3 regions of the Halorhodospira sp. 9628 genome follow, and region 2 is predicted to be linked to each of the others. Evidence: predicted binding sites of a transcription regulator. Region 2 holds the regulator's gene; each other region holds the start of a gene.
The links. The regulator sigma-54, encoded in region 2, starts transcription at its own class of promoters, with help from an activator protein. The targets are predictions, from matches to a motif close to TGGCANGNTNCNTGCTT.

Region 1: a site for sigma-54 is predicted at 2,108-2,124, ahead of rsxA (electron transport complex subunit RsxA). Genes of this name have one in related genera too.
Region 3: a site for sigma-54 is predicted at 2,466-2,482, ahead of LRG10_RS07080 (putative urea ABC transporter substrate-binding protein). Genes of this name have one in related genera too.

The regions. Positions count from the first base shown of each region.
Region 1 is NZ_JAJNRF010000010.1:92,453-96,730, forward strand. It holds gene nifA (nif-specific transcriptional activator NifA) at 74-1,651, opposite strand; gene rsxA (electron transport complex subunit RsxA) at 2,169-2,753, shown strand; gene LRG10_RS10540 (RnfABCDGE type electron transport complex subunit B) at 2,758-3,303, shown strand; gene rsxC (electron transport complex subunit RsxC) at 3,293-4,278, shown strand, end outside.
Region 2 is NZ_JAJNRF010000006.1:13,985-18,262, forward strand. It holds gene lptC (LPS export ABC transporter periplasmic protein LptC) at 1-388, shown strand, start outside; gene lptA (lipopolysaccharide transport periplasmic protein LptA) at 375-902, shown strand; gene lptB (LPS export ABC transporter ATP-binding protein) at 907-1,632, shown strand; gene LRG10_RS07575 (RNA polymerase factor sigma-54) at 1,673-3,127, shown strand; gene hpf (ribosome hibernation-promoting factor, HPF/YfiA family) at 3,170-3,496, shown strand; gene LRG10_RS07585 (PTS sugar transporter subunit IIA) at 3,540-4,010, shown strand; gene LRG10_RS07590 (HPr kinase/phosphorylase) at 3,983-4,278, shown strand, end outside.
Region 3 is NZ_JAJNRF010000005.1:112,148-116,425, reverse strand. It holds gene LRG10_RS07090 (ATP-binding cassette domain-containing protein) at 1-254, opposite strand, end outside; gene LRG10_RS07085 (ABC transporter permease) at 251-1,075, opposite strand; gene LRG10_RS07080 (putative urea ABC transporter substrate-binding protein) at 1,135-2,226, opposite strand; guanidine-I (ykkC/yxkD leader) riboswitch at 2,280-2,382, opposite strand; gene LRG10_RS07075 (RtcB family protein) at 2,722-4,182, shown strand; gene cysN (sulfate adenylyltransferase subunit CysN) at 4,199-4,278, opposite strand, start outside.

The DNA.
Region 1 (4,278 bases), on a different contig from region 2:
CCGCGGCATTCGCCGCGCGTGTCGCAAACCCCACACAGCCGCGTGTCGCGTCCGCCACGCCGCCAGCAACGGCTCATAGGCTCTTGACCGGGATGTCGAGGGTCTTGATCCGGTAGGCGATCTGCCGCGGCGTCATGCCCAGCAACCGCGCCGCCTTGGCCTGCACCCAACCGGTGCGCTCCAGCGCGGCGATGACCCGCTCGCGCTCGTCCAGGTTTGGGTCGTTCGGGTCCGGGGCCGCCGGCCCGGCGGGCAGCACCCCGCCCTCGACGGCCGGCGAGCCGTCCTCGGGGATCCCGGCCAGGATCACGGCCTCCTGGTCGATGCGGCCGTCCTCGCTCATGATCGCCGCCCGCTCCAGGGCGTTCTCCAGTTCGCGAACATTGCCCGGCCAGTGGTAGCGCATCAGCGTGCGGATGGCGTCGTCGGAGATCTCCAGCGCCCGCTCCTGGTTGCTGGCGATGCGCCCGACGAGGAACCGGACCAGCTCCGGGATGTCCTCGAGGCGCTCGCGCAGCGCCGGCATGGTGATGGTCATCACGTTGAGCCGGTAGTAAAGGTCCTCGCGGAACTCCCCGGCGGCCACCGCCGCCTCCAGATCGCGGTTGGTGGCGGCGAGCACGCGCACGTCCACCCGCCGGGTCCGGGTGCTGCCCACCCGCTCGAACTCCCCCTCCTGCAGGACCCGCAGCAGCTTCGCCTGGAAGGCCGGGGAGATCTCGCCCATCTCATCGAGGAAGATGGTGCCGCCGTCGGCCTGCTCGAAACGCCCCACCCGGCTCTGCACAGCGCCGGTGAAGGCGCCTTTCTCGTGGCCGAAGAGCTCGCTCTCGAGCAGGCTGTCGGGCAGCGCCGCGCAGTTGAGCTTGACAAAGGGCGCGTCGGCCCGGGGCGAGTTGTAGTGGATGGCGTTGGCCAACAGCTCCTTGCCGGTGCCGGACTCACCGCGCAGCAGCACCGTAGTGCTCCACTGCGCCACCCGGCGCACCTGCTCGAAGACCCGGCGGATAGCCGGGGTCCGGCCGATGACGTTCTCGAAGCCGTAGCTCTCCTGCACCTCCCGGCGCAGGCGGTCGCGCTCATCGACGATGGCCGCCTGCTCACGGTCAACCTCGGTGGCCAGGCGGACCGTCTGTGCGACCAGGTTGGCGACCATCTGCATGAACCGAGAGCGCTCGGCCAGCAACGCGCCCTCGTCGGCGGCGGGCTGGGCGGCGAGTACGCCCACCGGCGGGTCCTGCTCGCCGGGGCCGTTGATGGGTACACCGATGAACGGCAGATCCGGATCGTAGAGACCGAGCCGATCGAGGAAGCGCGGCTCCTCGGAGATGCGCCGCACGATCAGCGGCTCGGCGTGATTGAGGATCTCGCCAACGATCCCCTCGCCCGGCCGGTAGGCGACCTCATTGGCGGGGCTCTGCCCGTACAGCGCGCGGACGATGGTCTCGCGGCGGACGGGGTCGCGCAGGGCGACCATCCCGGAGTGCATATCGGCGTGCTCGTGGAGCACTTCCAGGACGGCCTGAAGGGTCTCGCGCAGGTCGAGACTGCGTGAGAGTACGCGGCTGACCTGGTACAGCGCCTCGAGCTGGGCCTCGACCAGTCCGGCCCGGGCGCGTTCTCGGGGGCCGACGGACGTGGGGTTCTCCATGAATACTCCCCTCCGCTAGGTGCATCGGTTTTGGCTGGCCCAGATGGGGTCAGGGGGCCCCAAGGCGTCATTGAACGCGCCGAGCATCGCAGCCCCGGCAGGGGTTCGGCGCGAACCTTTACGGGTTCGCGCCGATCAGCGCGCAGCCACAGCGAAGCGTGCTCTGCGCGCGGCCCTGCCGGGGTGAGAAGCGCAGGAGACCCGCAGGGCGCGTTCGTCAGACGCCTTGGGGCCCCCTGACCCCATCTGGGCCAGCCAAAACCGTTGCAACTCCCGTTCCAGACAGCCGGCGAACCGTCGACCCCCGTTTGTCGCGTTTCTCACAGTGATTCACGGAAGGTGATGCTTTTGTCGTCTGTGCCACATCGGTGCAACGGCACCTCTTTGGTGCAAATGGGCGAGGTTCGGACGGGATGACGCGGGGTTGCGGGACCGTGGTGCTCAAAGGGTACCGGCTGGCACGGCTGATGCTTGACCCGTAGCGAACGCCGCCGACGGGCCGGGAAAGGGAAAGAGGATGACGGAATACCTGCTACTGCTGCTCGGCGTCGCCCTGGTGAACAATGTGGTCCTGACCCAGTTCCTGGGGCTGTGCCCGTTCATGGGTGTGTCGAACCGACTGGATACCGCCCTGGGCATGGGCCTGGCCACCACCTTCGTACTCACGTTGGCGGCGGCGGCCGGGTGGGTGATCGAGCACGCCCTGCTCATCCCCCTGGACCTGGAGTTCCTGCGCATCCTCAGCTTCATCCTCGTTATCGCCGGGACCGTGCAGTTCACCGAGATGGCCGTCGCCCGGGTCAGCCCCGCCCTGCACCAGGTTCTGGGCGTCTTCCTGCCGCTGATCACCACCAACTGCGCCGTGCTCGGCGTGGCCCTGCTCAACATCCAGGAAGCGCACACCTTCGCCGAGAGCCTGGTCTTCGGCGTCGGAGCGGCGCTCGGTTTCACGCTGGTTCTGGTCCTGTTCGCCGGCCTGCGCGAGCGGCTGGCCACGGCGGCGGTGCCGGCCGCCTTTGCCGGTGCCCCCATCGGCTTCGTGGTCGCCGGACTGCTGTCGCTGGCGTTCATAGGACTGACCGGACTGCCCGAAGGAGGGTGAGGCGATGTATGCAGCGATGCTGGTTCTGACCGGGATGGCGCTGGTGATCGGGTTCCTGCTGGCCGTGGCCGCGCAGTATCTAAAGCCGCCGCCGGACGAGACCGCCGAGGAGGTGGAGCGCGTCCTGCCCGGTACCAACTGCGGCCAGTGCGGCCTGCCCGGCTGCAGCGTCGGCGCCCGGGCCGTGGCCGCCGGCGAGCTGCCGGTGAACTTCTGCCCGCCCGGCGGTCGCGCCGTGGCCGAGGAGATTGCCCGGATCACCGGGCAGCCGCTGGTCCTGGAAGACGGCGACGACGGCGTCCGCCGGGTGGCGCGGGTCACCCGCGAGGACCTGTGCACCGGCTGCCTGAAGTGCATCAAGGCCTGCCCCACCGATGCGGTCATCGGCGCACCCAAGCAGATCCACGGGGTATTGCCCGAGGCGTGTTCCGGCTGCACGGCGTGCATCGACGTCTGCGCCACCGGCGCGCTGGAGATGGTCCCGGAGCCGGTCACCCTGGCCAATTGGCGCTGGCCGCGACCGACGGAGGCCTGCGACCGTGCTGCTTAGCAAACCAAAGATCATCCGCGGCGGCGTACGCACCGAGTCGCGCAAGCAATCCACCGCAGAGGCCCCGCTGGAACCCCTGCGGGCCGGGCAGCGGCTCTACGTCTCGCTGGCCCAGCACATCGGCGCGCCCGCCCTGCCGGCGGTCGCACCGGGCCAGGACGTCGCCAAGGGGCAGTGCATCGGCACGCCGGAAGCCGGCCTCTCGGCCGCCGTCCACGCCCCCACCTCGGGCCGGGTGGTGGCCATTGACCGCCATCCGGCGCCGCACCCCTCGGGGCTGACCGTCCCCACCGTGATCATCGAACCCGACGGCGAGGAGCGCTGGGCGCCGCAGCTGCCGGACCCGATGACCGCGCCGGCCGGGCAGCTCGACCCTATGGCCATCGCCACCCGGGTGGCCGAGGCGGGCATCGTCGGCATGGGGGGCGCCGCCTTCCCGGCGGCGGTCAAGCTCGGCGCCGGGCAGCCGGTGGCCACCCTGATCCTCAACGGCGGTGAGTGCGAGCCGTACCTGACCTGCGACGACCGCCTGATGCGCGAGCGCGCCGCCGGGATCATCGACGGCGCCCAGCTGATGGCCCGCGCCCTGGGAGCCGAGCGCACCGCCATCGGGGTCGAGGACAACAAGCCGGAGGCCATCCACGCCCTGCGCCGCGCCACCGACGCCCTGGGCGGCCCCGACGTGGTGCCGGTGCCGAGCCTCTGGCCCCAGGGCTCGGAAAAACACCTGATCTACACGCTGACCGGCTGCGAGGTACCCGCCGGGGCGCGGGCGGCGGATATCGGCGTGGTGGTGCACAACGTCGGCACCGCCTACGCCGTCCACCGCGCCGCCCGCCACGGCCGACCGCTGATCAGCCGTCCGGTCACCGTCGGCGGCGGCGCCGTGGCCGAGCCGACGAACTTCGAGGTGCCCCTGGGTCTGCCGCTGCAGACCCTGCTCGAGGCGGCCGGCGGGCTGCGCGAGGACCCGGC
Region 2 (4,278 bases):
CCGTGCGGCCCTTTCCGGGCGCACCGGCGAGCACTTCCCCGGCCGCGGCGAGCTCGAGATCATCGACCCCGACCTACGCATGCGCTCTCGCGACGGCGTCCTCTGGGAGGCCCGCGCCCCCTTCGGCATCGCCGAACGCGAGGGCGGGGAAGTCCGCCTGTTCGAAGAGGTGGACATCCGTCGTCCGGCCCAGCAGGCGCGTCCGCCGCTGGATATCAACACCCACAACCTGCTGGTGGACCTGCGCGCCGGCGAGGCGCGCACCGTCGAGGCGGTCACCGCTCGCGAGCCGGCCGGCACCCTGCACGGAACCGGGATGACCCTGGATTACCGCGCGGATCGCCTGCGCCTGCACGCCGACGTCCGGGGGTCGTATGGAGCGTACTGACGTCGCCAGCCGTATCCGCGTGGGACTGCTCGTCGCCGCGACCCTGCTCGCCGCTGCCCTGCCGGCAACGGCCGTGGGCCAGCGCGACGAGGCACCGATCGAACTGGAGGCCGACCGGGTGGATGTCGACGCGGTCGCCGGAGTCAGCGTCTACGAGGGCGACGCCGTGCTCACGCGGGGCGAGATGCGCATCACCGGGGATCGCATGGAGGTCTACACCGACGAGGACGGCGACCTGAGCCACGTCTACGTCGACGGCACGCCGGCCACCTACCGCGACCACCCCGAGAACCAGCCTCGCCCCGTGCATGCCGAGGCGAAACGCATGGAGTACTACTCCCGCGGTCCCGAACGTGCCCATTTCCAGGGCGATGCACATCTCTGGCAGGGGGATGATCAAGTCACCGCCGAGACCATCGACGTCGACCTGGAGGGGCAGGTCATGAAGGCCCGCGGCGCCGAGGGGCAGCGGGCGCGGACCATCCTGTATCCGGCACGGCGCGAGGAGGAATGACCCGTTGGTGACGCTGCGCGCGGAGGGGCTGAGCAAGCGCTATCGCGGCCGCACCGTGGTCAACGGCGCGGGGCTGGAGGTCGCCGACGGTGAGATCGTCGGCCTGCTCGGCCCCAACGGGGCCGGCAAGACCACGTGCTTTTACATGGTCGTCGGCCTGGTGCAGGCCGACGAGGGGCGAATCACCCTGGAAGGCGACGACCTCACCCGGTTGCCCATTCACGCCCGGGCCCGATTGGGCATCGGCTACCTCCCCCAGGAACCCTCGGTCTTTCGTAAACTGAGCGTTGCGGATAACGTACGGGCCATCCTGCAGCTGCGCGACGACCTGGACGGCACTGAGCGCGAGCAGGAGCTGGATCGCCTGCTCGAGGAGTTCGGCGTGACCCACGTGCGCGACTCCCCGGGGATCGCCCTGTCCGGGGGCGAGCGCCGGCGCGTGGAGATCGCCCGCGCCCTCGCGGCGAATCCGCGGTTCATACTGCTTGATGAGCCATTCGCCGGGGTCGACCCCATCTCGGTGGGCGAGATCCAGCGGATCGTCCGCCAGCTGGCGCAACGGGGTATCGGCGTGCTGATCACCGACCATAACGTGCGCGAGACGCTGGGCATCGTGCAACGCGCCTACATCCTCAGTGACGGCGAGGTGCTGGCCGCCGGGGACGCCGAGAGCGTGCTGGCCAACCCGCGGGTACGCGAGGTGTACCTGGGCGAGGACTTCCGCCTGTGAGTGACGGACTACGGATGCTTCAAGCACAACGGACACGGCCATGAAGCAGTCGCTTCAGCTACGCATCGGTCAGCAGCTGACCATGACCCCGCAGCTGCAGCAGGCCATCCGGCTGCTGCAGCTCTCCAGCCTGGAGCTGCGCACCGAGATCCAGCAGGCCCTGGAGTCGAACTTCATGCTCGAGCTCGATGAGGAGGCCGAGCCCGGGCAGGAGCAGGAGCAGCAGGAAACGGAACCCCACGAGGACGAGGCACCGGCCAGCGAACCCGCCGGCGAGGACATCCCCGAAGACCTGCCCCTGGACACCTCCTGGGACGACATCTACGACGGCAGCACGGCACTGAGCGCCCCCGGCGACGAGGGTGCGCAGCGCGACACCCTCGACAACCGGCCGGCCGCCTCCGACAGCCTCCAGCAGCACCTGCACGCGCAGATCGAGCTCGAGGCCTTCTCCGCCCGGGAGCGCTCCATCGCCGAGGTCATCGTCGACGCCGTCGGCGACGACGGCTACCTGACCCAGAGCACCGAGGATCTGCTGGCCGGCTGTCCGGCCGACGAGCAAGTCAGCGCCGAGGAGCTAGAGGCGGTCCTGCAGCGTGTCCAGCGGCTCGACCCGACCGGCGTTGCCGCCCGCGACCCTCAGGAAGCGCTGTGCGTCCAGCTCGAGCAGCTTCCCGAGGACACGCCCTGGCGTGCGGAGGCGCAGCACGCCCTCCTCCACCACCTGGAGCTCATCGCCGAACGCCGCCATGACGACCTGGGCCGCGCCCTGGGGGTCGGCGAAGATGCCCTCGGCGGCATCCTCGGTCTGATCCAGAGCCTCGATCCACGCCCGGGCTCGCAGATCAGCGACACAACCCCGGACTACATCATCCCCGATGTCCTCGTCGTGCGCCGCGACGGCGTCTGGCAGGTGGAACTCAACGGCGAGACCGCCCCCCGCTTGCGCGTCAACGCGTATTACGCCAGCCTGATCCGCAGAGCGGACCGCAGCGCGGACAACCACTGCCTCCGCAACCATCTCCAAGAGGCGCGCTGGCTGATCAAGAGCCTGCGCAGCAGGAACGAGACCTTGCTGAAAGTGGCCAGCGCCATCGTAGAGCGGCAACAGGGGTTCCTCGACCACGGCGAGGAGGCGATGCAACCACTGGTTCTGCGCGAGATCGCCGAGGCGGTGGAGATGCACGAGTCCACCATCTCCCGCATCACCACCAACAAGTACATGCACACCCCGCGGGGCACCTTCGAGTTCAAGTACTTTTTCTCGAGCCACGTGCAGACCAGCGACGGCGGAGAGGCTTCGGCGACGGCGATCCGGGCGCGGATCCGCCGGCTGATCGCCGAGGAGGATCGGGCAAAACCGCTGAGTGACAGCGCGATTGCGCGTATCCTTCATGAGGAGGGGATCCAGGTGGCGCGTCGGACGGTCGCCAAGTACCGGGAGTCCCTGTCCATCGCATCGTCGGCGGAGCGCAGGGAGGCCCGGGGGCGCTGAGGCCCCCGGCTCCGCCGGCGGCAAAGGGGTTCAGGAGGCGGTATGCAGATCAAGCTCAGTGGGCATCATGTCGAGATCACCCCGGCCCTCCGGGCGCATGTGAACGAGAAGATGCAACGCATCCAGCGCCACTTCGACCACGTCATCGATACCGAGGTGATCCTCACGGTGGAGAAGAAGCAGCAGAAGGCCGAGTCGGTCATCCACATCGGGGGTGGCGGCGGGCGCGTTTTTGCCGATGCCATCGAGGAGGATCTCTATGCAGCCATTGACGTGCTCGTGGACAAGCTTGACCGTCAGGTCCTGAAACACAAAGAGAAGGCCGTCGATCAGCGACGGCAGGGCGCGTCCCTCAAGGCCAGCCTTTAAGGCGGCGGGACGCGGTTCAGCGGGCCAGCCGATCGGACACTCCATGGACATCGAGCAACTCATCACGCCGGAACGTGTTCGCTGCGAGAGCGGCATCGAGGACAAGGAGCAGGTGCTCCTGCGCATAGGCGAGCTGATCGGGGCCAGCGGCGACGGCCTCGACGCCCGGGAGATCAGCAACCGGTTGCTGGCCCGTGAGCGACTGGGCAGCACGGGCCTGGGGCACGGCGTCGCCGTGCCCCACGCCCGCATCGACGGGATCGACCGCGCCATCGGGGCCCTCATCCGCCTGGACCGGGGCATCGATTTCGACGCCTTCGACAAGGCACCGGTGGACCTGCTCTTCGCCCTCGTCGTACCCGAGCACTTCACCGACGAGCACCTGCAGATCCTCGCCAGCCTTGCCGAGATGTTCAGCGACAGCAGCCTGTGCGAGCGGCTGCGCCGCTCCTCGGACGGGGACGAGCTGCAGATGGCCCTGCGCGAATGGCAGTCGCACGCCGACCCATCGTGAACGCGGCCGGGAACCGGCCGGTCATCCCCGGCCTGCTGATGGCGGTCCACGGCCACGGAATCCTGCTGGAGGGCCCCAGCGGCGTGGGCAAGAGCGACGCCGCCCTGGCGCTGCTCGACCGTGGTCACGCCCTGGTGGCCGACGACGCCGTACAGCTGCGCCGCGACGGTGACCGCCTGCTCGGCGCCGGTCCGCAGCAGGGGCGGGGGCTGCTCTACCTGCGCGACCTCGGCCTGGTGGACATCACCGAACTCTACGGCCCCGCGGC
Region 3 (4,278 bases), on a different contig from region 2:
ACCGAGTAGCGCTGGAAGACTACCCCGCGGTCCGGACCGGGCTCGCCGGGCAGTGGGGCCTCGTCCATGAGCAGGCGGCCGCGGCTCGGCGCCTCCTCGCCGAGGAGCATCTTGAGGAAGGTGGTCTTGCCGCAGCCCGAGGCCCCCACCAGGGTGACGAAGGAGCCGGCGGCGACCTCCAGCGAGAGGTTCTCCAGGACGACGTCTTGGCCGTAGGACTTCCAGACGTTCTCCAGGCGGATGGTGGCACTCATGAGCGGGCGCTCCTTCCGGCATACCAGGGGAAGAGCCAGCGATTGACGCCGCGCAGGGTCAGATCGATGAGGAAGGCGAGCAGGGTGATCCACGCCACGTAGGGGAGGATCGTCTCCATGTCCAGGTAGCGCCGGACCAGGAAGATCCGGTAGCCGAGCCCCTCGGTGGCGGCGATCGCCTCCGAGGCGATGAGAAAGAGCCACGCGGCGCCGAGGCTCAGCCGTGTGGCGTCGATCAGCCGCGGCAGGGTCTGCGGCAGGACCACCCGCAGCACGATCTGCCAGGTGGAGGCGCCCAGGGTCTGCGCCTTGATCAGCTGCTCGCGGGGCAGCTCTTCGACCCGCTGCTGGAGGTCGCGCATGATGAACGGCGCGATGCCGAAGACGATCAGCATCACCTTGGCCAGCTCGCCGACGCCGAAGGCGATGAACAGGATGGGCAGGACCGCCAGCGGTGGGATCATGGCCACGGCGGTGACGAAGGGGGAGAAGGTGCGCCGGGCGTAGGGCAGCGAGCCGTTGAGGATGCCGACCAGCAGGCCGGCGGCGGCCGCCAGGGCCACGCCGAGCCCGAGCCGGGTCAGGCTGGCGCCGGTGTCCAGCCACAGCAGCACCTCGCCGGTGCGCCGGCTCTGCTCTGTGGCCAGGCGCAGGAAGGACTCGGTCAGGGTGATCAGCGACGGCAGCACCGGGTCGTTGGGGTTCTCGGCCAGGCGCTGGGACGATGCGATGGTGTAGGCGACTAGGGCGAGGACGAAGGGGAGCATCGCCAAGGCGACCCCTCCCACCCGGCCCGGGTGGCGGTTGATCAGGCGTTTCATGGATGACGCTCCTGCTGCCGATGGGGCCCGGGGCGGGCTGATCCGCCCCGGGCGGGGCGTTACAGCTCGCCTTCAGCGGCCTTGCGCATGAAGCGGTCGGTGAAGCGCAACTGGACGTTGGCCTCATCGCCCAGGGTGGAGCCGTCGGCCAGCTCGATCCCGACGAAGTCGGGGCTGGGGGCACGCTCGCCGAGCAGCCCGTGCTTGTAGGCGAACTGGCGGACGTTCTCCATGGTCTCGGCGGGCTGTTCGCTGGTGACGAAGTCCACCGCCTCGGCGGGGTCGTAGAAGAAGGTGGTGGAGGCGAGCTGCGCCTCGTAGCCGGCCAGATCGGTGCCGGCCGCCTCGGCCATGGCGGTGCGGGCAGCCTCACCGGCGGCATCGTCGCCGGACATGACGTCCATGATCTCGTACCAGGCCCCGGTCAGTGCCTTGCCGAGCTCCGGGTGCTCTTCCAGCACCTCGGTGCGCACGCCGAGCAGGTCGATGATCTCGCCGGGGATGTCCGAGGAGTCGAACACCACGTGGGCGTCCTCGTGGTTGCGGATCTCCCCCAGTTGCGGGTTCCACGCCACGGCGGCGCGGACGTCGTCCGAGCGGAAGGCACCGACGATGTCGGCGTCGGCGGTGTTGACCACCTGCACGTCCCGCTCGCTCAGCCCCACCGAGTCCAGGGCACGGGCCAGCAGGTAGTGGGAGACGGACAGCTCCACCAGGTGGATGCGCTGCCCTTCGACGTCGGCCAGGTCGTCGGTCCCTTTCAGTACCAGGCCGTCGTTGCCGTCGGAGAAGTCGCCGGCGATCAGCGCGGTGGTGTCGACACCGCTGGCCGCCGGGATGGTCAGGGCGTCCATGTTGGTCAGGGTCACGCCGTCGAAGGAACCGGCGGTGTAGAGGTTGATCGACTCGATGTAGTCGTTGATCTGGACCACATCGATCTCGATGTCGTACTTGTCCGCCCACTTGTCGACGATGCCCTCGGCCTCGCCGAAGTCCCAGGGCATCCAGCCGACGTAGATGCTCCAGGCGATGCGGAAGGAGTCGCGTTCATCCGCCGAGGCGGCCAGGGGCAGTGCGGCGGTGCTAAACAGGGCCGCGGCGGCACACAGGTGGGTGAGTCGTTGGCGCAGGGGGTGCTGGTTGCGGCTCATGGGATCTCTCCCTCGGGGTTGCCGTTGGGTACAAAGCGGGAGCATCGATCGCGATCTCCCGGGCTTTTGTCCCTCCGTGTAACCCCCCTGAGAGAGGTCGGCGACTCTCGGACCAGGCCCCGCGGATGTGCGGACGGAACCCTAGTCGCCCTTTTGGCCAGATTGTCTGCGGTGACGCGTCGGGCCGGATCCTCCGAGCCGTAGCCCTTCGCGGTCGATACTGCCGCTGCCTGTACCACAAGCAAGACGCGGGCCAGGTCGGCGAGGCATGGGGAAACAGTCAGTTACGGGCCGAGGCAGCCGGGTCGTCCCGGTCAGCCCGGTCCGCGCGCCCGATGCGGGGGCACCACCCCGGGGCGAATGCACCGCCATGGTGCGCGCCCGAGGGTCTAACCTTGCGGAGGGGGGAGGACGAGGCTGGCCGGGCATGCGACCTTGGGGGCTGGGATCGGCCCGGGATCACGGGGCACGGCAGCAACCGTTGAGGAGGCGGGCATGGCGAAACACATCGAGGCTACCGATGGCCTGGTGCTGGAACGGCTCAACGGGTGCCGCTGGCGGCTGCCGCGGCAGGGGCGCATGCAGGTCGACGGGCTGATCTTCGCCAGCGACGCCCTGATCGAGGATATCCGCGACACCGAGGCCGTCCGCCAGGTGGCCAACGTGGCCTGCCTGCCCGGGGTGGTGGGTCGTTCCATCGGCATGCCGGATATCCACTGGGGGTTCGGTTTTCCCATCGGCGGCGTGGCGGCCTTCGATCCGGCACAGGGGGGCGTGATCTCGCCCGGAGGTGTGGGCTACGACATCAACTGTGGGATCCGGTTGTTGCGCACGCCCCTGCGTGCCGAGGAGCTCGGCACCCACTTGCCGCGCCTGATGGATCGGCTCTTCGAGCGCATTCCGGCCGGCGTGGGGCGGGGGTACAGCGATACCCTGCTGCGCAACCGGGACATGCGCCGGCTGCTGCGCGAGGGGGCGGAGTGGGCCGTCGAGGTGGGGCTGGGCGAGCCCGCGGATCTGGGGCGGATCGAGGACGGTGGCCGGCTGCCCGGTGCGGACCCCGAGGCGGTCAGCGATCGGGCCATCCAGCGCGGCCGGGATCAGGTGGGCACCGTCGGTTCCGGCAACCACTTCATCGAGATCGGCTGCGTTGACGCCGTCTACGACGAGCCCGCTGCCCGGCGCCTGGGGCTGGAGGCGGGGACGCTGACCGTGCTCATCCACTCTGGCTCGCGCGGGCTCGGCCACCAGGTCTGTGATGACTTCCTGGTGACCATGGAGCGGATCACCGGGCGCAACAGCATCGAGCTGCCCGACCGACAGCTGGCCTGTGCGCCGCTGAGCTGCTCCGCCGCCCGGGATTACCTGGGGGCCATGCAGGCCGCCGCCAACTTCGCCTACGTCAACCGCCAGGCCATGACCCAGCGAGTGCGCCAGGTCTTCGCCGAGGTCCTCGGCGAGACCGCACACCTGGAGCTGGTCTACGACGTCTCGCACAACATCGCCAAGTTCGAGCGCCATCGGATCGACGGCGAGGAGCGCGAGCTGTGCGTCCACCGCAAGGGGGCCACCCGCGCCTTCCCGCCGGGGCATCCGGAGCTGCCCGAGGACCTGCGCGGGCTGGGGCAGCCGGTGCTGTTGCCCGGCGACATGACCCGCTACTCCTACGTCCTGCTCGGTACCCAGGGCGCCTACGCCGAGACCTTCGGCTCCTGCGCCCACGGCGCCGGGCGCCGGCTAAGCCGCCGTCAGGCCAAGCGGGCGGCCAAGGGGCGGGACCTGGATGCCGAGCTGGCCGCCGCCGGCATCGAGGTGCGCGCCTCGTCGCGGGATACGGTGGCCGAGGAGCTGGCCGAGGCCTACAAGGACGTGGCCGACGTGGTGGACGTGGTCGCCCACGCCGGCATCGGCCGCCGGGTGGCCCGGCTGCGTCCGCTCGGCGTGCTCAAAGGGTAGGTAGGCGCGGGGCGGGCTAGCGCAGCACCCCGCGCTCCTCCAGGGCGGCAAGGATCCGGCGAACCGAGGTCTCCAGATCCTCCGCCACCGTATCGA